Regions from separate parts of the Methylovirgula ligni genome, predicted to be linked through region 3. Evidence: predicted binding sites of a transcription regulator. Region 3 holds the regulator's gene; each other region holds the start of a gene.
The links. Region 3 encodes LexA, which represses DNA repair genes until DNA is damaged. Its sites were predicted from a motif close to TGTTCNNNNTGTGTTCNG; they were not measured.

Region 1: the regulator LexA is predicted to act here: its motif matches at 2,125-2,142, upstream of CWB41_RS16440 (ImuA family protein).
Region 2: the regulator LexA is predicted to act here: its motif matches at 3,666-3,683, upstream of CWB41_RS01285 (DNA recombination protein RmuC).

What each region holds. Positions count from the first base shown of each region.
Region 1 is NZ_CP025086.1:3,140,645-3,148,743, forward strand. Features, by position in the region: gene CWB41_RS15205 (sodium:solute symporter family protein) at 1-959, shown strand, start outside; gene CWB41_RS15210 (cupin domain-containing protein) at 993-1,451, shown strand; partial or broken gene CWB41_RS16435 (GIY-YIG nuclease family protein) at 1,576-1,879, opposite strand; gene CWB41_RS16440 (ImuA family protein) at 2,208-3,038, shown strand; gene CWB41_RS15220 (Y-family DNA polymerase) at 2,962-4,533, shown strand; gene CWB41_RS15225 (error-prone DNA polymerase) at 4,593-8,084, shown strand.
Region 2 is NZ_CP025086.1:274,255-282,353, forward strand. Features, by position in the region: gene CWB41_RS01275 (PTS sugar transporter subunit IIA) at 1-374, opposite strand, end outside; gene CWB41_RS01280 (outer membrane beta-barrel protein) at 838-2,106, shown strand; gene CWB41_RS01285 (DNA recombination protein RmuC) at 2,461-3,639, opposite strand; gene CWB41_RS01290 (methyl-accepting chemotaxis protein) at 3,799-5,148, shown strand; gene def (peptide deformylase) at 5,220-5,801, shown strand; gene fmt (methionyl-tRNA formyltransferase) at 5,822-6,745, shown strand; gene truA (tRNA pseudouridine(38-40) synthase TruA) at 6,745-7,539, shown strand; gene rpoN (RNA polymerase factor sigma-54) at 7,659-8,099, shown strand, end outside.
Region 3 is NZ_CP025086.1:2,357,971-2,366,069, forward strand. Features, by position in the region: gene CWB41_RS11365 (FAD-dependent monooxygenase) at 1-1,174, opposite strand, end outside; gene gltA (citrate synthase) at 1,183-2,496, opposite strand; gene gltX (glutamate--tRNA ligase) at 2,657-4,075, opposite strand; gene CWB41_RS11380 (ComEC/Rec2 family competence protein) at 4,258-6,507, shown strand; gene lexA (transcriptional repressor LexA) at 6,632-7,342, opposite strand; gene CWB41_RS11390 (TIGR02594 family protein) at 7,520-8,099, shown strand, end outside.

The sequences.
Region 1 (8,099 bases), 780 kb from region 3:
GCGCGTTCGGCTTTCCGCATCTCCTGTCGCTGCTTCTCTTCGCGACGTTGATCGTGCTCTACACCGGCATCGGCGGCTTTCGCGGCTCCGTCTATGCCGACACGCTGCAGGCCGTGATCCGCATCTTCGGCACAAGCCTCGCGCTCGGTGCGGTGATTGTCGTGGCCTGGAGAAATTCTGCGGGTTTTTGGGAAAATACCGCGGTCGCGGGAACGCAGTTTTTCGTGCTGCTGCCGCACGGCCTTCCCGCCGCGCTCCTGTTCATGCTCGGTTTCGCCGCCGCCGCTTTCGGCTTCGGCCTTGGCCAGCCGCAGATGACCTCGCGCTATCTTGCCGGCCGCAGCCCGGCCGAGACGCGCAGCGCCTGGTGGATTTTCATCGGCTTCATCCAATTCACCTGGATCGCCATGACGATTTTCGGGGTCGTGCTGCGCGGCGTGATGCCGGCGATCGCCGACCCGGAAGCGGGGCTGAGCCTGTTCTTCCGCACCAATATGGGGCCAGTGCTCACGGGTCTGATCGTCGCCGATATTTTCGCGACCATCGCCGCCACCTCGAACAGCCTGCTCGTCGCCATGGCGCAGACGGTGAAGTTCGATGTCATCGAAGTGCTGACGCCGCGCGTGCCGCCGCTGTGGCCGATCGTCCTTCTGCTCGGACTCATCTCGATGGCGATCTCGGCACGGCTCGACCGTTCTGTCGTGAGCCTCGTCCTCTCCTCGATCTCGCTGCTCGGCGCCGGGCTCGCTCCGGCGATGATGGTGCGCGTGCTCGACTGGCGGCGCACGAACCTGTCCGTGCCGCTGTCCATCATTGCCGGCTTTGCCGCCGCCGCGCTGTGGAAGCTTTCCGGTTTCGGCGCCTTCCTCAACGAGGCCGCGCCGGGCATTGCCATCGGCCTGGGCGCGAATTTCCTCACCGTCGCGCTACGCCGCAAAGGCACTGCCATCGCCGAATAAGGTTGCTATGTTCGGACCTCAAAAGGGGGAAACATGACCAAGGAATTTTCGCTCGCGCCGTCACTGCTCTCGCCGCCCGATGTCACCGACGCGCCCGGCCGCGGCATCGATCCCAATATCAGCGGCCATATCGCGGCGCTCCCCAATCTTTATGAACTGGACGCGCAGCCGGTCGAGGAAATGTCCGCGCTCATCTCGCGGCAATATCTGCACGGCGCGCATTCGACCTTCGTCAAATGGCGGATGAAGAAGGGCGCCATCGTGCCGCTGCACCATCACATCAACGAGCAGATTACCTGGATCACCGAAGGCGCTTGCGAGGTCTATTCGCAGGGGAAAAAATATCTGTTGCGTGCCGGCAGCCTGTTCATCATCCCGCCGAACGTGCCGCACGAATTCCATTTCACCGAAGACACGATCGACATCGACATTTTCTCGCCGCAGCGGCAGGACTGGATCGACGGCACGGTGAACTATTACGCGAAGAAATAGAGGGCGCACTGATCGGAAACTATGATCCCTCACCCTGAGGTGCGAACGAAGTGAGCCTCGAAGGGCGAGGAATCGCTGATCTCTGATTGAGAAATCCCTCATCCTGAGGCGCCTACGTCGCTCCTCAGGATGAGGGCTCGATGGACTTTCGGCGCGCTAACTCCGAGAGTCGTACGAAATCGCCGCGTATATAGGCTTCCTTTTTCGCACGCGACCAGCCCTTGATCCGGCGTTCTGCCGCAATGGCCTCGTCGATGCGGGGATAATACTCGCTGAAGACAAGCTCGACAGGCAGACGCCGTGCGGTATAGCCGTCGATCAGGCGTTTGCCCGTGCTCGCTCACGCGCTCATCGACAGAGCGGCGTGTGATGCCGGTATAATAACTACCGTCCGCACAGCGCAGAATATAGATCGACGCGCCATCCATGGATCACGTGACTTCGATGCTTCGAGACGGCCGCTTCGCGGCCTCCTCAGCATGAGGTGGGCGGAGAAGAAAGCCAACCCTCACCCTGAGATGCGAGCACCAATTTCGCGACTTTGAATGCGAGCCTCGAAGGGCGACGGATCGCAACACGCTGACATTGAAGAATTCCTCATCCTGAGGAGGCCGCGAAGCGGCCGTCTCGAAGGACGAGGTTGCTTGACTCCCTCCCCAAAAAGTCAGATGACTAGAACAAATATGGAACATTGGATCGAGAGAGATGACCGGGGAGCCTTTACGGCTTCGCCAGACCCTTCCGCATGGGAGCGGCATGCAAGGAAGCGGAAAGGCGCAGCAGATCAGCCTTTTGCGCCGAGAAATGGCCGGAATTGCCACGGCCCCGCCGGCCATTGTCGCGCGGGCGCACGTCTCCCTTGGCGCGGCGCGGCTCGACAGGCTGCTCGCGGGTGGCCTCGTCACCGGCGCGCTGCATGAGATCACAGCCGCCGCGCCGGGCGATACGCCGGCTGCGGCGGGCTTCGTCCTGGCACTCGCCGCGCGGTGCGCCGCCGCCCGCAACGCGCCGCTCATCTGGATCGGCGAGGATTTCGCCAGCCTCGAACAGGGCTCGCTCTATGGCCCTGGCCTCGCCCTGCACGGCATCGACCCGGCCCGCCTCGTCCTTGTCCATGCGGCGAATGCAAAGGATGCCCTCTGGGCGATGGAAGAGGCGCTGAAATGCCGGACGCCCGCCGCCGTGATCGGCGAAATCTATTCCGCCAAGCTCTATGACCTCACCGCCTCGCGCCGGCTTGTCCTCGCCGCGCAGAAACAGGGCACGACCGGCCTGCTCTGCCTCGCCGGGCCGGTGCGCGCCGAGGCACTTTCGAGCGGCGCCGAAACCCGCTTCGAAGTCCGCGCCCGATCAAGTCCACATGCAGCTTCCGCCGGCGGCCGCACGCCCCTGCCCGGCCCCGCCGCCTTCGATGTGCGCATCGCCAAGGCGCGCGCCGGACCGGCCGCTTTTTCCATCGATCGCGAAAAATTCCATCCCGTTTTCTGGAGCCACCGAGAGGTCTTGTTCCGTGACGCGTTATCTCTCCCTCTGGCTGCCATCGCTGGCGACGGACCGGATCAGCCGCCACAGCGCCGCAGCGCGTGAAGCACCGCTTGCCACCATCGCCAAGGTGAGGAGCGCACAGCGCCTCGCCGCCGTGAACCGCGCCGCCGCCCGGCACGGCTTGAAACCGGGCCTCGCGCTGGCCGATGCCCGCGCCATTCTGCCGGAACTCGCCTGCTGCGCGGTGGATGAGGCGGCGGAGGCGGCGACGCTCGCCGCGATCACCGATTGGTGCCGCCGCTTCACGCCGCTCGCGGCGCTCGATCCGCCGGACGGTGCCATGCTCGACATCACCGGCGCGGCGCATCTCTTCGGCGGCGAGGCGAAACTGCTCGATGAGATCGAGGCGCGCCTTGCCACGCAAGGCTTGGCTGCCCGCGCCGCGATCGCGCCAACACCGGAGGCCGCCTGGGCCCTGGCACGGTTCGGCGAAGCGCGCGTAATCCCGGAGGGGGATCGCGAAGAGGATCTGCGCCGCCGCCTCGGCGCGCTGCCGCTCGCCGCCCTCCGCCTCGACGCGAAGACTCTTGCCGATCTGGCGCAGGCGGGTCTGCGCCGCATCGGCGATCTCATCCTGCGTCCTCGCGCGCCGCTTGCCGCGCGGTTCGGCAAGCAGCTCTTTGTCCGGCTCGATGCGCTGCTCGGCCATGCCAAGACGCCCATCACGCCGCGCTTCGAGGCGCCGGCCTATCTCGCCGAGCGGCGCTTTGCCGAGCCGATTGTCCAGCGCGAAACGATCGAAGCGACGATCCGCGCTTTGGCGCAGGAACTGGCGCTGCTGCTCGTGCGGCAGGGTGAAGGCGCGCGGCAGCTCGACGTGAGCCTCTTCGGCGTCGACGGGCGCGTGCGGCATCTGCGCGCCGGCACCAGCCGGCCCTTGCGCGATCCGGCGATGATCGCGCGGCTCTTTCGCGAAAAGATCGAGGCCGCCGGCAACATAGACGAGCGCGATCCGCTCGATGCCGGCTTCGGCTTCGATGTCGTGCGGCTCGCGGCCGAGGCGGTCGAGCGGCAGGATGAAGATCAGGCCCATTGGCTGGGAGCAGCCACGCAGGACGATCTCGCCGATCTCGTCGACCGGCTGGGCGCGCGGCTCGGCCTGCGGCGCGTCACGCGGCTGGATCTCAGCGATACGCATTGGCCGGAGTTCGCGGTGACGGCTGTGCCCTTCTCCGCGTCTTCGACCCATCGGCATGGCATGGATGCCCGGCACAAGGCCGGGCATGACGTGCAAGCACAAAGCGTGCTCTCCACCCGCCCCATCCGCCTTCTCACCCAGCCCGAGCCGATCGAGGCCATCGCCAGCGTGCCGGACGGGCCGCCGGTGCGCTTCCGCTGGCGGCGCGTGCTGCATGTGGTCGCCGCCATCGAGGGGCCGGAGCGGATCGCGCCGGAATGGTGGAAACATTCCGCTCTAACGCGCGATTATTTCCGCGCCGAAGACAGCGAGGGCCGCAGGTTCTGGCTGTTCCGCGAAGGACTCTACGAGACCGAGACCGCGCAGCCGCGCTGGTTCCTGCACGGACTGTTCGCGTGAGCGGCGACAAGAGCCCCTCATTGCGAGCGCAGCGAAGCAATCCAGAAGCGAAACCTGGATTGCTTCGGCGCTTTGCGCCTCGCAATGACGAAACCGCGGCAGAAAAAACCATCGTCCTCTTCGCCGAATTCGGCGTAACGACGAATTTTTCTTTTCTGCGCGGCGCCTCACAACCTGAAGAGTTCGTCGCACAGGCTCGTGAGCTTGGCCTCAAAGCCATCGGCATCGCCGACCGCAATTCGCTCGCCGGTGTGGTGCGCGCCTATAGCTTCGCCCGCCTGAACGAGATCGCGCCCGGGACTTTGCGCGTCGTCACCGGCTGCCGCCTCGTCTTCTGCGACGGCACGCCGGACATTCTCGCCTATCCGCAGGATCGCGCCGCCTATGCGCGGCTCACGCGCCTCATCACGCGCGGTAATATGAAAGGCCAGAAGGGCCTCTGCCGGCTCACGGCGACTAACCTTCTCGAAGCCGCCGAAGGTCTTCAACTCGCTATCCTGCCACACAGTACCTGGGAGCCTGAGGACGCCGCCGCCAAGCCGGGCAAGGTCTATGAAGATTTCGCGGGCGGTGAGGCCGCGACGCCCGCCCTGCCTCTGGAGCAAAGGCAATTGCCGCCCGGCGATGAAACATTCCTGCACCGGATTCGCGAGGTCGCGCCCGGCCGCGTCTGGCTCGCCGCAAGCATGACCTATGGAGCGCAAATGCGCCGGGCGCTGGCCGAATGTGCCGCGCTGTCACGTCGCCTCGGCCTGCCGCTGCTCGCGACCAATGACGTGCTGATGCACGATGCGGCGCGACGCCCCTTGCAGGATGTGCTGACTGCCATCCGCCATCGCACCACGCTCGACGCGATTGGCCGGAAGCTGCAGGCCAATGCCGAGAGGCATCTGAAAAGCGGCGCCGAAATGGCCCGGCTGTTCACTGAGGCGCCGGAGGCCATCGATGAAAGCCTGCGCTTTCTCGAAGGTCTCACCTTCTCGCTCGCCGATCTCAAGAACCAATATCCAGAGGAATTGCGCGCCGGCTATGCGACGCCGCAAGAGGCGCTTGAAGCTTTTGCTTATGCCGGTGCTACCGAGCGTTATGAAGACAAGGGCGGAGTTCCTGAGAAAGTAAAACACACGCTCGCTTATGAACTCGCCCTCGTTAAGGAGATGAATTACGCGCCATACTTTCTCACCGTGCATGACATCGTGCGTTATGCGCGCAGCGAAAAGATCTTGTGCCAGGGGCGCGGCTCGGCCGCCAATTCGACGATCTGCTATTGCCTCGGCATCACCGATGTCGATCCGGCGCGAGCCTCCTTGCTCTTTGAGCGTTTCATCTCGAAAGACCGCGGCGAGCCGCCGGACATCGATGTCGATTTCGAGCACGAGCGGCGCGAAAAGGTGATGCAATATATCTACAATCGCTACGGCCGTGCCCGCGCCGGACTCACCGCCACTGTCATCACCTATCGCAGCCGCTCCGCCCTGCGCGATGTCGGCAAGGTCTTCGGCCTCTCCGAGGATGTCATCGCGGCCCTGTCGAGCTCGCTCTGGGGCGGCGCTTCACAAGGCCCGCAGGCGCAGCAGGTTCGCCGCCTCGGTCTCGATCCGCAAGAAGACCGGCTGGCACAGACCCTGGCTTTGGCGCAGGAGCTTGTCGGCTTTCCGCGCCATCTCTCGCAGCATACCGGCGGCTTCGTCATCACCCGCGACCGGCTCGATGAAACCGTGCCCATCGCCCATGCGGCGATGGACGAGCGCACGACAGTCGAATGGGACAAGGACGATCTCGACGCGCTCGGCCTGTTGAAGATCGATGTTCTCGCCCTCGGGATGCTTACCTGCCTGCGCAGGGGTTTCGACCTTCTGCGAAATCATTATGGGCTCGACTACAAGGTCAAAGACATTCCAGCGGAAGAACGCGCCGTCTATGCGATGATTTCTCGCGCGGACACGATCGGCGTGTTCCAGATCGAGAGCCGCGCGCAAATGTCGATGCTGCCGCGGCTGCGGCCGAACACGTTTTACGATCTCGTCATCGAGGTCGCCATCGTCCGGCCGGGCCCCATCCAGGGCGATATGGTGCATCCCTATCTGCGCCGCCGGCAGGGTCTCGATCCCGTCAATTATCACCGTCAAGAGCTTGAAGAGGTGCTGAGCAAAACTCTCGGTGTGCCTTTGTTCCAGGAACAGGCGATGAAGATCGCCATCGTCGCTGCAGGCTTTACCCCGGCCGAGGCCGACAGATTGCGCCGAGCCATGGCGACCTTCAAGCGCGTTGGCATCATTGAGACATTCCGCACCAAAATGGTCGAAGGCATGGTGGAGCGCCATTACCCGCGCGACTTCGCCGAACGCTGCTTCAAACAGATCGAGGGTTTCGGCTCCTACGGCTTTCCCGAGAGCCATGCAGCTTCTTTCGCCCTGCTCGTCTATGCCTCGTCCTGGATCAAATGCCGTTATCCCGACGTCTTCGCCTGCGCGCTGCTCAATGCGCAGCCGATGGGCTTTTACGCGCCGGCGCAAATCGTCCGTGACGCACGCGAACACAGCATCGCGATCGAAGAGGTGGATGTGAATTTCTCGCAATGGGATTGCACGTTGGAGACGGATAACGAGCTGGACCATGACGGCGTAAAAGACAGGCTCCATCCGCGTCATGTCTCGATGCAGAACGAAATCCGTTCGACCCACAAAATCCGGCTCGGCTTTCGTCAGGTTCAAGGTATCGCAGAGACGGACATGGCCACGCTCGTCGACAAGCGCGGCAAAGGCTATGATTCGATCCGCGATCTCTGGCTGCGCACGGGCCTTGCGCCCGGCACACTTGCCGCGCTGGCCGAGGCCGACGCCTTCCGCTCGCTGGGCCTCGACCGGCGCGATGCGCTCTGGGCCGTGCGCGGCCTCAACCGCGCCGGCGACAAGGATGATCTGCCCCTGCTGAAGGATTTGAGTTTCCGCGCGCTGGAGCCGGAAGCACATCTGCCGCCGATGTCGCTCGGCGAACATGTCGTCGAGGATTACCGCCATCTCTCCTTGTCACTGAAGGCGCATCCCGTCAGCTTCCTGCGGCCGCATCTCAAGACGGAGAAAATCGTGCGCACACAGGATCTCGCCATCACGCCCTCGGGCCAGCGCGTGCGCACCGCCGGCCTGGTGCTGATCCGGCAAAGGCCCGGCACGGCCAGCGGTGTCATCTTCCTCACGCTCGAAGACGAGACCGGCATCGCCAATGCGATCGTCTGGCCAAAGGTCTTCGAAGCCTATCGGCCCGTCGTCATCGCCGCGCGCTTCATCGCCGTCACCGGCCGGCTGCAATCGGAATCGGGCGTCATCCATGTCATCGCCGAACGGATCGACGATATGACACCCCTGCTCGGGCTGCTGTCACGGCCGGAGACCAACGGCCTCGCCCATCCGATCAAAAATCCGTATCGGCATCCGCGAGACCAGATGCGACTGACGGAACCAGGCCTGTTCGAAACGAAGGCTGCGCCGGCGCCGATCGATGCTCGCGACGATATTCATCGCGTCATGCCGAAAGGCCGCAATTTCCATTGAGCTTTTGACGTAACA
Region 2 (8,099 bases), 1.2 Mb from region 3:
TCGCGGATTCGCCGCGCGATCGAAGCGAGGACGGTGACGTAATTGACGACTGAACTCGCCGGTATCAGCAGGAAGAAGATCAGATCCACCGGCTTTTCATCCGCCGCCTCGAAGGGAATCGGCCGGCCGAGCCGCGCGAAAAGGCCAAAGAAGCGATCGAGCCCTTCGATTCGCGCATGCGGCAGCGCAAAACCTTGGCCGAGACCGGTCGAGCCGAGTTTTTCCCGCGCCGTGATGGCATTGAAAATCGTTTCCTGCGGAATTCCCAGCGCGATGCTCGCGCGCCGCGACAAATCACGCAGGGCTTGCGTCTTGTCGGTGGAATAGAGCTGCGGGATGATGTGGGATAGATCGAGAAATTCGCGAATTTCCATAGCTTACCTGGCCGAGTGAGGTTCCGGCACGCCATCGGCGCGATGCCACCATAGCGCTTGATTGCCGCCCGGCCTACGCGCCGGTCTTCAAGTATCCATCGTTAGACACAAAGCGGTGTGACCGCCATCACCGCGCGAGTCGCGAATCAAATAGATTCGCGAATCAGACGCTGACGCCGCCGGAAAGCTTCGAGTTTCGGGCTGGCTGGAGCTCCGCCGCGACTAAGAACCGTTCAAAATCTGCCAATTGCTCAGGCAACATGGCGCGAGAACCGACTATCCGTTGCAGGAAAGCACCGCCCCCCTGAAAAGCAAGCGGAAACAGCGATCTCCCGTTGCTTGCCCGAAGCTGCCGTGTACTTTTGTCATGTTAGAACACGGGTACCTACTGGGGGCACAAGAAATGGCTTTTTCGCGCAGATCTTCATTTTTATCGGCGCTCTGTGCGGGCACGATACTCGGCGTGACGGGCGGGGTCGCTGCGGCCGCCGATCTGCCGACGAGCAAAGCTCCGCCTGCACCGCCGCCGTCTTGGTGGTCGACTTTGACTGTTACCGGTGAAGTCGACGCCGGCATCACCGGCAATCCGGATAGCCCGGAGAGCGGCCTGAACGGCGCCGCCCTGTTTACCGACAAGGCGAACGAACCGACGCTCAATGCGACGATCCTGACGATCTCCCGGCCGACCGACCCGAACGCAACGGGCTATGACGTCGGCTTCACACTGCAAGGCACATACGGCTCGGACGCACGTTTCACCCACTACCTTGGTGAAGGCGAATATTGGCTCGATTCTCGCGAGCAATTCGACGTCCTGCAGGCGAACGTGCAGGTCCATACGCCTTGGCTCACCTCCGCGGGTATCGACTGGAAGCTCGGCGAATGGTCGACGCTTGAGGGTGCCGAGGTCATCGACCCGGCCGGCAACCTGTTCTATTCGCACTCCTATATCTTCAACTATCCGGAGCCGTTCAAAGACTTCGGCGTCTTGGCGATCACCCACGTCAACCCGACGTTGGACATCTACACCGGCGTCACCAGCGGCCAGCAGACGACGCTTGTGCCGTATGTCGGCGACAATAACGACGCGCCGGCCTTCGAAGGCGGTATCGGCCTCAACAAGCTCTTCGGCGGCGCGGTCACCGTGCTGGCCACGACCCATATCGGCCCGGAGAACGGCGCTGGCCGGCCCTGGGACCAGAATGCTTATGTCGGCTTCAATCCGGCGGCGAACTCGGCTCTCGTGTACGAGAACGATCTCGTCGTGACCTGGACCGCGACCGACAAGCTGACGATCATCGGCGAAGGTAACTATACGAAGAACGACCTCACCGACTCCGATACTTACGGTGTGGTGGGCTATGCCTCATATCAGACGCCGATCGACTGGCTGAAGATCAATGGCCGCGCCGAAGTCTTCCGTGATGACGGCCCTGTCACCTACGTCGGCGACTACCCGGGCAACTTCGACTTCGTGAATGCCGAGCACGGCTTCGGCTACTCGTTCGACGGCGCGGATGTGCCCGCGACCTACTTCGAGTTCACGGCCGGCCTGAACATCACGCCGACGCTTCCGTCCTCTATTCCGCTGCTCAAGGGCGTGATCATCCGGCCGGAAGTTCGCTACGACACGACGCTCAACAATGTCGCGGCGTTCGACTACAACTATAATGGTATCCCGCTGAAGACCAGCCAGGTCACTCTCGGCGGCGACATCATCCTGAAGTTCTGATCTCCCAGAGATTGACTTTCAGACGCCGGCCTTCGGGCCGGCGTTTTTGTTTGGGCTGCCGCAGATCGATGGCTTCGCGCCACCAGCGTGCCGTGGCGAGCTTCGCCGATATGAATCGTAGGGAAATAGCGGCGCGAAGCGACGCCCAAACCTCTCGGCCTCACGGCCTGGGCTTAGTCCCGGCCATTCACGCAGGGATATTGCTTTAACGATTGCGATGGCGTGGCGGTGCCGCTGCGCGGATCGGTGCGACTGGGGCGCGGCTATGACAGGTGAGAGAGCTGTGCCGGGTTCTCGGGCGGAATCTCGGGAAAGCATTCCGAACGACAGGTTCCGGCTCCCAGTGCCGGCCGATCATTCCGCTGCTTTATCGACGCCCCCGAACGGGATCGGCCGCTGCGCTTCGGCGCCCGCGTCCGGCTTGCCGAAATCGAGCATGTCGATGCGCTCGCCGCTCTTGGCGATCTTGTCGGCGGAAATCAGAATGCCGGAAACATCCTCCTGCACCTGGCCGAAATGGCCGCCGAGCTTGCCGACCCTCTGCCGCAACCGCACGACGTCCTCGACAAGCCGGCGCACCTCTATCTGAATCACATGCGCCTGCTCGCGCACCCGCGCGTCGCGAACGAGCGCCTGCATGACTTGCACGGCCATCACCAGCAGCGACGGCGAGACGATGACGATCCGATTCTTATGCGCCTTCTGAACGACATCTTCGAAATGTTCGGCAAGATCGGCGTAGAGCGATTCGGACGGGACGAACAGAACAGCGATATCCTGCGTTTCGCCGGAAATGAAATAGCGTTCCTTGATATCGGCGATATGCCGGCCGACATCGCTACGCACGCGCGCCGCCGCCACCTTGCGCGCCTCGGCATCGGCTGCGTCCTTCAAGGCGACGAAAGATTCCAGCGGGAATTTCGCGTCGATCACCATCACGCGCTCATCGCCCGGCAGGCGGATCACGCAATCCGGCCGGCAATGATTCGAGAGCGTGTATTGAAACTCATAGGCATTCTGCGGCAAAGCGTCCCGGACGATGGCTTCCATCCGCCCTTGGCCGAAAGCCCCGCGCGCCTGCTTATTGGCGAGAATATCTTTTAGGCCGATCACTTCCTCGGTGAGGCCGGTAAGTCGCGCCTGCGCCGCATCGATCACCGCAAGTCGCTCGTTGAGCTTGCCCAGGCTTTCGCTCGCGGTACGCGACTGATCCTCAAGGCTGCGACCGACGCGCGTGCCCACCGAATCGAGTTGCTCGGCGACGATGCGCGCGAGATCGGCCTGACGCGAGCCGAGAATCTCGCCCATGCTCCGCAACCTGCCAGTGACCTCCGCATGCGAACGGGCAAGCTCGGCGATCTTCTCCTGCAGATCAGCTTGGCGTCCGGCCGCCACAGTGACTTCGCGCCGTCGCGCGCTTGCACCGAGCAAAAGGCCGAGGACCAGCAGCAGGCACACGAATCCGGCAAGACCCAACGCAAGATTCAAGGCCGTCACCGGGATAGCAAAGATTGTGAAGAGAATTCTGTCCATATCCCCTTCTAGCAGATTCGCCCCGAGAGAACATAGGCGGAACGGATTTTCCAGAGGCAAGGCGCGGCAATTCGCTGCAACGACCAGGCTTTTCGTCGCTAAGTTACGGCTCGCTAATAAAATTCGCCTAAATTCTCCATCGACGAAACGGGTACAATCATGACCTCGAAAACTGACCTCGCCGATCTCAGGCGCATTTACGCGATCGACGACGAATGTATCGGGATCATTCGTCAGAACTTCGATTTCCTTTTCCGCGAATTCTCTTCCGCGCTCGATGCCTTCTATCGTGTCGCGGCGAAATCATTCGGCGGTGATTCCTACGTCGGCAATCCTGCCAGCATCGCCCTGGCGCGCGAAAAATATCTGCGCCACTGGCGCGTGCTGATGGAAGGGCGTTTCGACGCGCAATATGACGCTTCGGTTGCCGACGTTTATCGGCTTCGCAACGACTTCGGAATCGATTTCCGGCTCTCGACCGCTGGGCGCAGTTTCATATTTGCCTCTGTTCTCGAAGCGATCGCGCTGCGTCTACCGCGCAAGCCGTTGGAGATCTTTCCGACGCGCCGGCGCACGAAGGTTCAGCTCGCCTATTTCCGCGTCTCGATGCTCGATATCGTCATGACGATGGACAGCTATCTGCAGGCTGGCCAGGACGAGCGGCTGCGCACCCTCAATCATCTGGCGAAATCCTTCGAGCACGCGATCGGCGGGATCGTCTCGGGCGTGACGACCGCGGCCGAGGATTTGCGCAATACGGCGGACGCGCTGACCCAATCGGCGGAAGAGACCAGCGAGCGGTCCATGGCTGTCGCACTGGCCTCGCGCGAGGCAGAGACGAATGTTCAAGCCGTCGCCAGCGCGACACATTATCTTTCGCAGGCGATCGGCGAAGTCAGCGCCCGTGTCCATGAATCGAATCAGGTCGCGGGCCATGCCGCCGGGGCGGCCGACCAGACGCAGGAAGCCGTGCGCAGCCTCTCCGGAGCGGCAGAGCGAATCGGCGGCAGCGTCGTGCTCATCAGCAACATCGCCGCGCAGACCAATATGCTGGCGCTCAACGCGACGATCGAGGCGGCACGCGCCGGCGAAGCCGGCCGCGGTTTCGCCATCGTCGCTCAGGAGGTGAAGAATCTGGCGCTCGCGACTTCCAAGGCGACCGCTGAGATCAATGCGCAGGTCGCGGGCATCCAGGATGCGACCGAGCACGTCGCCTCCTTCATAGCCAGCATTGCCAAGACGACGCAGCGGGTGAGCTCCATCTCCATAGCCGCCGAAACCGCCGTCGCGGAGCAGGAAGCGGCGACGCGCGAAATCGCCCGCCGCGCCGAGCAGGCCTCGGTCGGTACGCATGAGATGGCGACGAATATTCTCGGCGTGACGGAAGCGGCGGGCAATTCCAACTCCGCCGCCAAGCAGGTGCTCGAACTCGCCACCCGGCTCAACCGCCAGTCGGAGCTCCTGTCAAAACAGGTGCATGACTTCCTGCGGATGGTCGGGGCGGCCTAACCGGCCGGAAATTGACCCGGGGGCTCTTGATGCCTATGTCTGGGGCCAGTTCCCCGGATTTGACGTCTGCCATGCCCTTGAGACCGATCCTGATTCTGCCCGACAAACGGCTTCGCGAGAAAGCCGCTCCGGTCACCGCCGTGGACGACGAGATTCGCGCGCTGATGGACGACATGCTGGAAACGATGTACGCCGCGCCGGGCATCGGCCTTGCCGCGACGCAGATCGGCGAGATCAAGCGCGTGCTGGTGCTTGATGTGGCCAAGCGGCAGGACGAAGACGCGAGCGCCAATCCGCTGGTCTTCGCCAATCCGGAAATCCTCTGGGCGTCGGAAGAGCTTTCGACCTACAACGAGGGCTGCCTCTCGATCCCCGAGATTTACGAGGAGGTCGAGCGCCCGGCACGGATCCGGGTGGGCTATCTCGATCGCGACAACAAGCGCCAGGAGATCGAGGCCGAGGGCATACTCGCCACCTGTCTCCAGCATGAAATCGACCATCTGAACGGCGTTCTCTTCATCGACCATATCTCGCGGCTGAAGCGGGAGATGATCTCGAAGAAATTCAGCAAGGCGGCCAAGCGCGGCGCGGCCGACGCCAGGCACGACAACGACGACGAGGCCGAGACCAGACAGGCAGGATTGGAAGGCTGAGCGCCTTGCGCATCGTCTTCATGGGCACGCCCGACTTCTCGGTGCCGGTTTTGACCGAGATCGCTGCGCGCGGCCATGACATCGTCGCGGTTTATACGCGCGCCCCAAAGCCGGCCGGCCGGCGCGGGCTTGAGACCCTGCCTTCGCCAGTGGCGCTCGCCGCGACGAAACTGGGTCTTCCTATCCTCACTCCGACGAGTCTGCGTACGCCCGAAGCGGCGGCGCTCTTTGCCAGCCACAAGGCCGATATCGCGATCGTCGTCGCCTATGGCCTGATCCTGCCGAAAGCCATTCTCGACGCGCCGGCTAGGGGTTGCCTCAACCTGCACGCCTCGCTGCTGCCGCGCTGGCGGGGCGCGGCGCCGATCCAGCGCGCCATCATGGCTGGGGACCGCGAAACCGGCGTCGCGGTGATGCGGATGGAAGAAACCCTCGATACCGGGCCCGTCGCGCTCGAAGAGCGCGTCGCCATCGGCGCGGAGATGACCGCCGGCGAATTGCACGACAAACTCTCGTCGATCGGTGCTGATCTGATTGCCCGCACGCTCGATCTTCTGGCGCAGGATGAATTGACCTTTACCCCGCAGCCCACCACCGGTGTCACCTATGCCGAAAAGATCAGCAAGGCCGAGGCGGTGATCGACTGGTCGCGCGATGCAGCCGCTCTGCACGATCTCGTGCGCGGGCTGTCGCCGTTTCCGGGAGCCGCCTTCTTTGTCGATCTCGGCAAGGGCGCTGAACGCATCAAGGTTCTGCGCAGCCACACCGTCGCGATGCAGGGCGTGCCCGGCACCATTCTCGACGGCGACTTGACCATCGCCTGCGGCCGCGATGCGCTGCGGCTTCTCGAAGTGCAGCGCGCTGGCCGCGCACCGATGAGCGCCGCCGAATTTCTGCGCGGCGCACGGCTGGCGCGCGGCGCGCTGCTGCGGCAACCAGATTAATGCCGCGCTACAAACTCACCATCGAATATGACGGCGCGGGCCTCGTCGGCTGGCAGAGGCAGGCGAACGGCCCCTCCGTTCAGGAGGCAATCGAGACGGCGCTGACCGCGATCACCGGCGCCGCGGCGCCGATCCGGGGCGCGGGACGTACCGACGCCGGCGTCCATGCCGTCGGCCAGGTCGCGCACGCCGACCTCGCGCGCGACTGGCGGCCGGACGTCTTGCGCGACGCGCTCAACGCGCATCTGCGGCCGAGCCGCATCGCCATCGTCCGGGCGGAGCCGGTTCCCGACACATTCGATGCGCGCTTTTCCGCCATCCGGCGTCATTATCTCTACAAGATCGTCAACCGGCGCTCGCCGCTTACACTCGAATCGGGCCGCGCCTGGCTGGTGAAACGCAAACTCGACGCCGCAGCCATGCACGAGGCGGCGCAGGTGCTGGTCGGACGGCACGATTTCTCGACCTTCCGCGATGCCGATTGTCAGGCCGCGAGCCCGGTGCGCACGCTCGAGCGTCTCGACGTGGTCCAGCAAGGAGATGTGATCGAAATTTATGCGAGCGCGCGCTCGTTCCTGCACCATCAGGTGCGCTCGATGGTGGGCTCGCTCGAACATGTCGGAGCCGGGAAATGGTCGCGCGAAGATTTGCGCGCGGCTCTGGAGGCACGCGACCGCAGCCGTTGCGGCACTGTCGCGCCCGCGGCAGGATTGTATTTTCTGTCGGTGGATTACCCGGAGCCGGGCAGCGGTCTGCCCCGCGGAGAAGATTTCTCCGAAACCGGTGCAAAGTGACAAAAATTTATATCTCGGCCGGTTTTGGGAGGAGACAGCCCCTTTAATCGTGCTATAGATCCTAACAAGCAAAAAACGGGCCGTTGTGCAGTTTTCCCTTGTTGGGGGTGTATAGAGTAATGGCGCTAACCACCAAACTCCTCCTTCGCCAGGGCCAGTCCCTGGTTATGACGCCGCAGCTTCTTCAGGCGATCAAGCTTCTCCAATTCTCAAACATGGAACTCGCCGCCTTCGTTCAGGACGAGCTTGAGCGTAACCCTTTGCTGGAACGGGCCGAGGAAGCACCGGACAACGAGCCGGCGATTGAAGGTGACGGCGGCGATTATGGCGACGCCTCCGCCGAAAACGATTCAAGCGAAGCGGGCGAGACCGAATGGACTTCGGAATCCTTCGCCACCGACCGCGGTGCCCTCGAAGCCAGCCTCGGCACAGAGCTTTCCAATGCGTTCGAGGATGATCGCGCCCCGACGCCGGCCGAACATCCAGCCGCCAGCGAAGGGCTGGGGCTCTCCTCGACCTCCTGGTCCGGAGCCCCCTCGCCTGCGTCGGACGGCGGCGAG
Region 3 (8,099 bases):
CTTCGAGCAGGGCGGCGCGACGCAGCGGGCCGATGGCCGATATGGCGAAGGAGCCGAGGCCGCGCGCGAGATCGACTGGTAGAAAATCCGTGAGCATCGAGCGGTTCAGCACATCGACACCGCGGATGCGGATGTCGATGTCCGGCTCGCGCGCCGCAGCATAACGCCGAAGGGGCGCCGCGCCGCCGATATCTTGTCCGGCGGCGCGGGCGGCATCGACGCAAGAGACCAAAGCCGAGATATCGCGCAGGCTGAGATTGAGTCCCTGCGCGGCGAGCGGGGGAAAGGCATGCGCAGCTTCGCCGAGCAAAGCGATCCGGCGGCCGGTGAGATGTGCGACGCGCATCCCGGCCATCGGGAAGAAGCCGGCCTCGCTGTCGAGCCGCATGGCGCCGAAAATCTCCTCGACTTCGCCGGTGATCTCGGCGGCAAGGTCGGCGGCCGCGAGCGCCTTGCGGCGCTGGGCTTCCGCTGCCGAAATCAGCCAGACAAGGCTGGAGCGATGCGGCGCATCCGCTTTCGGCAGCAATGGCACGAGCGTGCAGGGCCCGCTGCGGGTGTGGAACTCGATAGATCGGTCGTGATGTGGCAGTTCATGCGCCAGCAACGCGGTCAGCGCGACTTGCGGATAGGTCCAGCGCCGCGTGCCGATTCCGGCCTTCTGACGGACCGTCGAGCGCTGGCCGTCGGCAGCGACGATGAGTTTGGCGGTGATCCGCCGGCCCGAGGTGAAATGCGCGCTGACGTCGTCTTCGCCATAAACGATATCGTCGAGCCATTCCTCGGTGAGGTGAATGTTCGGATTCTGAAGTGCCAGATCCGCTAGACGCGGAACGAGCTTGCTGTTCTCGATATTGGCGCCGAGTGCCTGAAGACCGATCTCCTCGGCCGCGAAGGTGAGGTTCTGGATCGGCACCGGCGCATTGGTGGCATCGATCAGCTCGATGGCCACGATCTTCGCGGCGATGTCACTCAGATGCGGCCAGAGCTTTTGCGACCGCAGGAAGCGCAGCGAGCCCTCGAACAAAGCGACGGTGCGGCCGTTGCCGGCGGCTTCGAGCGCGCCGACCGCAGCGACTTTATAGCCTGAGTTCGCCAGCGCCAGCGCCGCGGAAAGGCCCGCCGCGCCTGAGCCGACGACAAGGATATCGACAGTGATATCCGGCTCGGCCACGGCCTCGCTCAGCGCTGGTCGATCGGCACGTACAGGCGTTCCGCCGCGCCGGTGTAGAGCTGACGCGGGCGGCCGATCTTCTGGCTCGGATCCTCGATCATTTCCTTCCACTGGGCGACCCAGCCGGCGGTGCGAGCGACGGCGAAGAGCACCGTGAACATGGAAGTCGGGAAGCCCATCGCCTTCAGCGTGATACCGGAATAGAAGTCGATGTTCGGGTAGAGCTTCTTTTCGATAAAATATTCGTCGTGGAGCGCGATATGCTCAAGCTCCATCGCCACATCGAGCAGCGGATCGTCCTTCTTGCCCACCGCTTCAAGCACGGCGTGACAGGTCTTCTGCATGAGCTTGGCGCGCGGGTCGTAGTTTTTATAGACGCGGTGGCCGAAGCCCATGAGGCGGAACGAGTCGTTCTTGTCCTTGGCGCGGGCGATATATTTCGGAATGTTGTCGACCGAACCTATCTCTTCGAGCATTTTGAGGGCGGCTTCATTCGCGCCGCCATGTGCGGGGCCCCAGAGACAGGCGACACCCGCGGCGATACAGGCGAAGGGATTGGCGCCGGAGGAGCCGGCGAGACGCACCGTCGAGGTCGAGGCGTTCTGCTCGTGATCGGCGTGGAGGATGAAGATCTGGTCGAGCGCGCGCGCCAGAACCGGATTGACCTTGTAATCCTCGCACGGCACGGCGAAGCACATGCGCAGGAAGTTCGAGGTGTAGTCGAGCTCGTTCTTCGGATAGACGAAGGGCTGGCCGATCGAATATTTGTACGCCATCGCGGCGAGGGTCGGCAGTTTCGCGATCAGCCGCATGGAAGCGACCATCCGCTGCTTCGGCTCCGAGATGTTGGTGGAGTCGTGATAAAAGGCCGAAAGCGCGCCGACGGAGGCGACGAGAACGGCCATCGGATGCGCGTCGCGGCGGAAGCCCTGGAAGAACCGCGCAAGCTGCTCATGCACCATCGTGTGGCGGGTGATGCGATGCACCCAGTCGGCGCGCTGCGCCGGGGTCGGCAATTCGCCGTAAAGCAGAAGATAGGAGGTTTCGAGGAAGTCGCCCTGTTCGGCGAGTTGTTCGATCGGATAACCCCGATACAGCAGAACGCCCTTGTCGCCGTCGATATAGGTGATCTCGGATTCGCAGCTCGCCGTCGAGGTGAAGCCGGGATCGTAGGTGAACATCCCCGTCTGCGCATAAAGCTTGCTGATGTCGACGACGGAGGGCCCGATGTGTCCATCCTTGACCGGCAAATCGATCGACGTCTCGCCAACAGTGAACTTTGCCGCTGCGGGCGTGGACGTCTTGCTGGGTGCATCGAGCATGGAAGCCTGCCTTCTTATTTGGAACGTTCGACCGCGCTCAAACTGCCGGACAGCCGGTGTCCGGAGGACGGACGTGGTGCAATGCAATATCACCTATCGCATAGTTGGGTTGGGTTCAAGTTGCTTCGGGCGGTTTGCCGTCGCGCTATAATGCAAATTGTCAGCGGATTTGGTCGGCCAATCGGCCAAGGCTTTCGTCGCGCCCCAGCACACTGAAGACGTCGAAAATTCCGGGCGAAGTTGCCCGTCCGGTCAGCGCCGCGCGCAAAGGTTGGGCAACCTGACCGAGTTTGAGGTGCTTCTCCTCGGCGTATTTTCGCACAACCTCCTCTGTTGCCGCTGGGCTCCAGGCCACAAGCGCCGTCAGCCGCGGCAAAAGCTCCGCCAGATGCTGGCGTGACGATGCATCGAGGATGCCAGAAGCCGCCGCGTCGAGCGGTAAAGGCCGCTGGGCGAACAAAAACTGCGCGCCGTCGCGCAATTCGATCAGCGTTTTCGCGCGCTCTTTCAGGCCGGGCATGGCGGCGAGGAGCTTCTGCCGCATTGCGGTGTCGAACTGTTGCGGAAAGGCGCTGTTCTCCGGCAGATGGGGCAGGGTATCGATCAGGAGATCGGTCAGCGCCGCATCGCTCGTCGTGCGGATATAATGCCCGTTCATGTTTTCGAGCTTGGCGAAGTCGAATCGGGCCGGCGAGCGTCCGACATGGGCGAGATCGAACGCCGCGATCATCTCGTCGGTCGAAAAGAATTCCTGATCGCCGTGGCTCCAGCCGAGACGGACGAGATAATTGCGCAGCGCCGCCGGCAGATAACCCATCGCGCGATAGGCGTCGACGCCGAGTGCGCCGTGCCGCTTCGACAGTTTCGCGCCGTCGGCGCCATGGATGAGCGGAATATGCGCCATGCGCGGCACATCCCAGCCGAGCGCCTGGTAGATTTGCATCTGCCGCGCGGCGTTGGTGAGATGATCGTCGCCGCGGATGATGTGCGTGATGTCCATGTCGTGATCGTCGACGACGACGGCGAGCATATAGGTCGGCGTGCCGTCGGAGCGCAGCAGCACGAAGTCGTCGAGATTTTCATTTGCCCAGGCGACCCGGCCTTGCACGAGATCTTCGAGCACGGTTTCGCCCGTCTGCGGCGCCTTGAGCCGGATCACTGGCTTGACGCCGGGCGGTGCGTCTGAGGCCGGCCGGTCGCGCCAGCGTCCGTCGTAACGCGGCGGCTTGCCCTCGGCGCGCGCCTTGGCGCGCATATCGTCGAGTTCCTGCGGCGTCGCATAGCAATAATAGGCGCGGCCCGCTGCCAGCAATTGTTCGGCAACCTCGCGATGGCGTGCGGCGCGCTGGAATTGATGCACGGCCTCGCCGTCCCAATCGAGGCCGAGCCATTTCAATCCGTCGAGGATGGCGGTGATCGCGGCATCGGTGGAGCGCTCGCGATCCGTATCCTCGATGCGCAGCAGCATCTTGCCGCCGAGGCGGCGCGCGTAGAGCCAGTTGAACAGCGCGGTCCGCGCCCCGCCGATATGCAGGAATCCCGTCGGCGATGGCGCAAATCGTGTGACCACTTGAGGCATGAGCGGCGCCTGATCCTTTTCTTACCTTCTGCCGGCATCCGGGCGGGCCAACCGTCGCGGCCCGGTTTGCGACCGCGCGCGGTTTAACACGGAAAAGGTGAAAGGAAAGCCCGGCCCCTTCCTCAGTCCCTTGCCCGGAGCCAAAACCCGGTCGATCATGCATGCGAAGGAACGGGGCGGCGATGAGCGACAGGGCGGGGACGGCGGTTGCGAAAGGCATGGCGCCCGCGCGCTTCGGCCTGCGCCTCGCCGGGTTCGCCGCGGCGGCGCGGCGCAGCTTTCAAAACGCGATCGAAATCGAGATTGCCGAGAGACGATTTTTTCTCTGGCTGCCGGTCGCTGCGGGCGCCGGTGTCGTCGTCTATCTCGTCGCCGACCGCGAGCCTTCGCTCTGGTATGCGGGCTTTGCCGCCGCCGTCTTCGGCATATTTGCGATAGCGCTGCGCCGGCATCGTATCGCGCAAAGCGTTCTGCTCGTTCTCTGCTGCTTCTGTCTCGGAATTCTGTCCGCGAGCTGGCGGAGCGCGCGCGTTGCCGCGCCAGTACTCGATCATATCCGCGTTGCGAGCCTCGAAGGCATGATCGAGGAAATGGATTTCCGCCAAACCGGCGCGCGTTTTCTGCTGCGCGTCGACAAGGCCGAGGGCTTCACGCCGCAGGAGACGCCGTATCGCGTGCGGCTCACTCTACGCCGCACGCCGCCTTTCGAGGCCGGCACTTATGTGCGGCTGAAGGCGCGGCTGTTGCCGCCGGCGCAGGAGAGCCTGCCGGGCGGTTACGACTTCGGGCGTGACGCCTGGTTTGCGCGCATCGGCGCGGTCGGCAATGTTCTCGGCCGGATCGAGATGATCGCGCCGCCGCGTCCGCCCGGCCTTCTCGACGCGGCGCTGATGGCGCTCGATCGCGGCCGCAATGCGCTGGCGCTGCGGATCGACACGATCGTCGGTGGTGAGGCCGGTGCGGTCGCCGCGGCGATGGTGACCGGCAAGCGCGATCTTCTGACCGATGATACCAGGGAGGTGATCCGCAAGGCGGGAATCTTCCACATCATCACGATCTCCGGCGTGCAGATGACCTTGATGGCGGGGATTTTCTTCGTCGGGCTGCGACGCCTGCTGGCGCTCTCGCCGGCGCTGGCGCTGCGCTATCCGATCAAGACATGGGCCGCCGCGGCGGCGATCTGCGGCGCGGTGCTCTACGATATCGCGACCGGCTCGCGCGTCGGCACCGAGCGGGCTTTGTTCATGACGCTCATCATGCTCGGCGCCGTCATCGCCGGGCGGCAATCGCTCAGTATGCGCAACCTCGCGCTCGCCGCCGCGCTCGTCATGCTTATCGCGCCGGAGGCGATCCTCGGCGCGAGCTTCCAGCTCTCCTTCGCGGCCGTGGCGGCGCTCGTCGCGGTCTACGAAGCGCGCTTCGATCGTACCGCGCGGCTTGCCGACGAGCGCGCCGGCCTCGCGCCCGCGCCGCGTGAACGGAGGACCGGACTCGGGCGGCTCTTCGCCCGCGGGCCGGCGGCGCTGCTGTTCGCCACGCTCTGCGCTTCGACGGCGACGGCCTCGTTCATGGCCTACGATTTCCATGAATTGAATCCTTACGTCCTCATCGGCAATCCGCTGACCCTGACGCTGATCGAGCTTTGCGCCGTGCCGGGCGCGCTCATCGGCACCTTGCTCTATCCGCTCGGCTGCGATGCCTTCGTCTGGCACATTCTCGGGCTGGGGATAAGTTTCGTTCTCTGGGTCGCGCGCGGCATCGGCACGCTGCCCGGCGCGGCGCTGCCCCTTAACGCTTTCGCGCCCTGGGCGATCGTCTTTCTTACGTTCGCCGTTCTCTCGGCTGTTATCTGGCGCTCGATGCTGCTGCGGTTGACGGCGGTGCCGCTGGCGCTGATCGGGTTCTACGGCGCCACGCACGGCGGAACGTTCGACATGGCCATCGCGGCAACAGGCGATGCCGTCGCGGTGCGCGGCGGCGATGGCGCGCTGACGATTATCGGCAAGCGGCCCAGCCTCTTCACCGTCGCGCAATGGCTGAGCGCCGATGGCGATGCACGCGACCCGCAGGCGGCGGTCGATGCCAGCGCCTGCGACCGGATCGGCTGCGTCGGCATATTGCCGGATGGGCGCAGCGTCGCGCTGGTGTTGAACGAAGCGGCCTTCGCCGAGGATTGTCTACGCGCCGACATTATCGTCACGCCGCTTTATGCGCCGCCGGGCTGCGCCGCGAGCCTCGTCGTTGACCGCGACCGGCTGCGCGATACGGGCGCGATGCTCTTACACGCGCAAGGCAAGGGCTGGGCGATCGAGACGGCGCGCGCCGTTGGCAAGGACAGGCCGTGGTCGCCGGCGCCGCCGCATCGCTGGGGCAAGCCCGCGCCCATCGCTGCGCCGAAGGCGGATGACGATCCCGGCGCGCCGCTGGAATAGGCGTGTCATTGCGAGGAGCGTCAGCGATCAACCCGGCGCGTCATTGCGAGGAGCGCCTGCGATGAAGCAATCCAGGAGTGGAAGGCTGGATTGCTTCGCTTCGCTCGCAATGACGATCAGCCCCTCAATATTTGCGGATCAAACTCACCAGCTTGCCCTGGATGCGCACGCGGTCGGGACCGAAGATGCGCGTCTCGTAGGCGGGATTGGCAGCTTCGAGCGCGACGGAAGCGCCGCGCTTGCGCAACCGCTTCAACGTCGCTTCCTCGTCGTCGATGAGGGCGACGACGATATCGCCGGTCTCGGCGGTCTCCTGCCGGCGGATGACCACCGTATCGGCATCGAAAATGCCGGCCTCGATCATCGAATCGCCGCGCACTTCAAGCGCATAATGCTCGCCTGTCGAGAGCATGTCGGGCGGCAGGCTGATCGTATGGCTGCGGGTCTGCAGCGCAGTGATCGGGGTGCCGGCGGCGATGCGGCCCATCACCGGAATGGCGACCATGCTGATGCGTTCGTCCTCCTCGTCCGCCGGGAGCACGGGGCGCACCTTGCCGAGGTTGCCCTCGATCACCTCGGGCGAGAATTTGCGGCCGCGCCCATGCGTCGCCGGCGTCGTCGATTCCGGCAGGCGGAGCACCTCCAGCGCACGGGCGCGGTTGGGCAGGCGGCGGATGAAGCCGCGCTCCTCCAGCGCGAGGATCAGCCGGTGGATGCCCGACTTGGAGCGCAGATCGAGCGCTTCCTTCATCTCGTCGAAGGAAGGCGGCACGCCGGTCTCCTTCAGGCGTTCATTGATGAAGCGCAGCAGTTCGCTTTGTTTGCGGGTTAACATCAGGCGCTCTTTCGCTCTCGGGGCGGCTCCGGGCCGAATCACATGCCGGATCAGGTAAATAGAAGCCGCTAAACAAAGAGTGAACAGACCCTAACCGTTCTTGCTGTGTTCCGTCAAGGGGGTGTGCCGAGTTATCCCCTTTGGACACGTAGGCTGATCCGTGCTAAGAAATGAGGCATGGGACGGGAAGCCTTATGCACATTGGCGGTCAGCGCCGTGGTGGGTCTTGTGACCCTCGCGCTTGAGCCGTGGACACCGCAATGGTGGCTCGGAATAATCATTTTTTCTGGACTTGCGCTTTATACGGCCGTTGACGGCGGTTTTTGGCAACGAACTCGCCAGCAACATCCGAAACTTTCCTTTTTTGGGGTGATCGCAATTATTGGCGCCTGTGCGGCTGCCTTATATGTCGCGGGTTATAAGCGCGAAGCGGCGGCGGCACGCATAAGCGTTAGCGGCCTCTGTCAAACAGAACCGCCAGAGCCATGGAGCTTGGTCCCGGATGCGCCAGTTTGGTTGAAGGTCGCTGCGCAGGAATACGGGACGGCCGAGTGCAGTTATCCGGGGTCCAATCCGCGAGTTCAAAAATATTTTAGCGCTATGGACGATGGCCATCTCTATCGGGAAGATACAACGGATTGGTCGTCGCCGTTTGTGTATTGGGCTTTGAAACAAGCGGGAATAGAAGGCGTCAAGGGCATCTATCCCCTAGCGTGGCTCAACTGGGGGAGGACGGTATCCGCCCCGCAGATCGGTG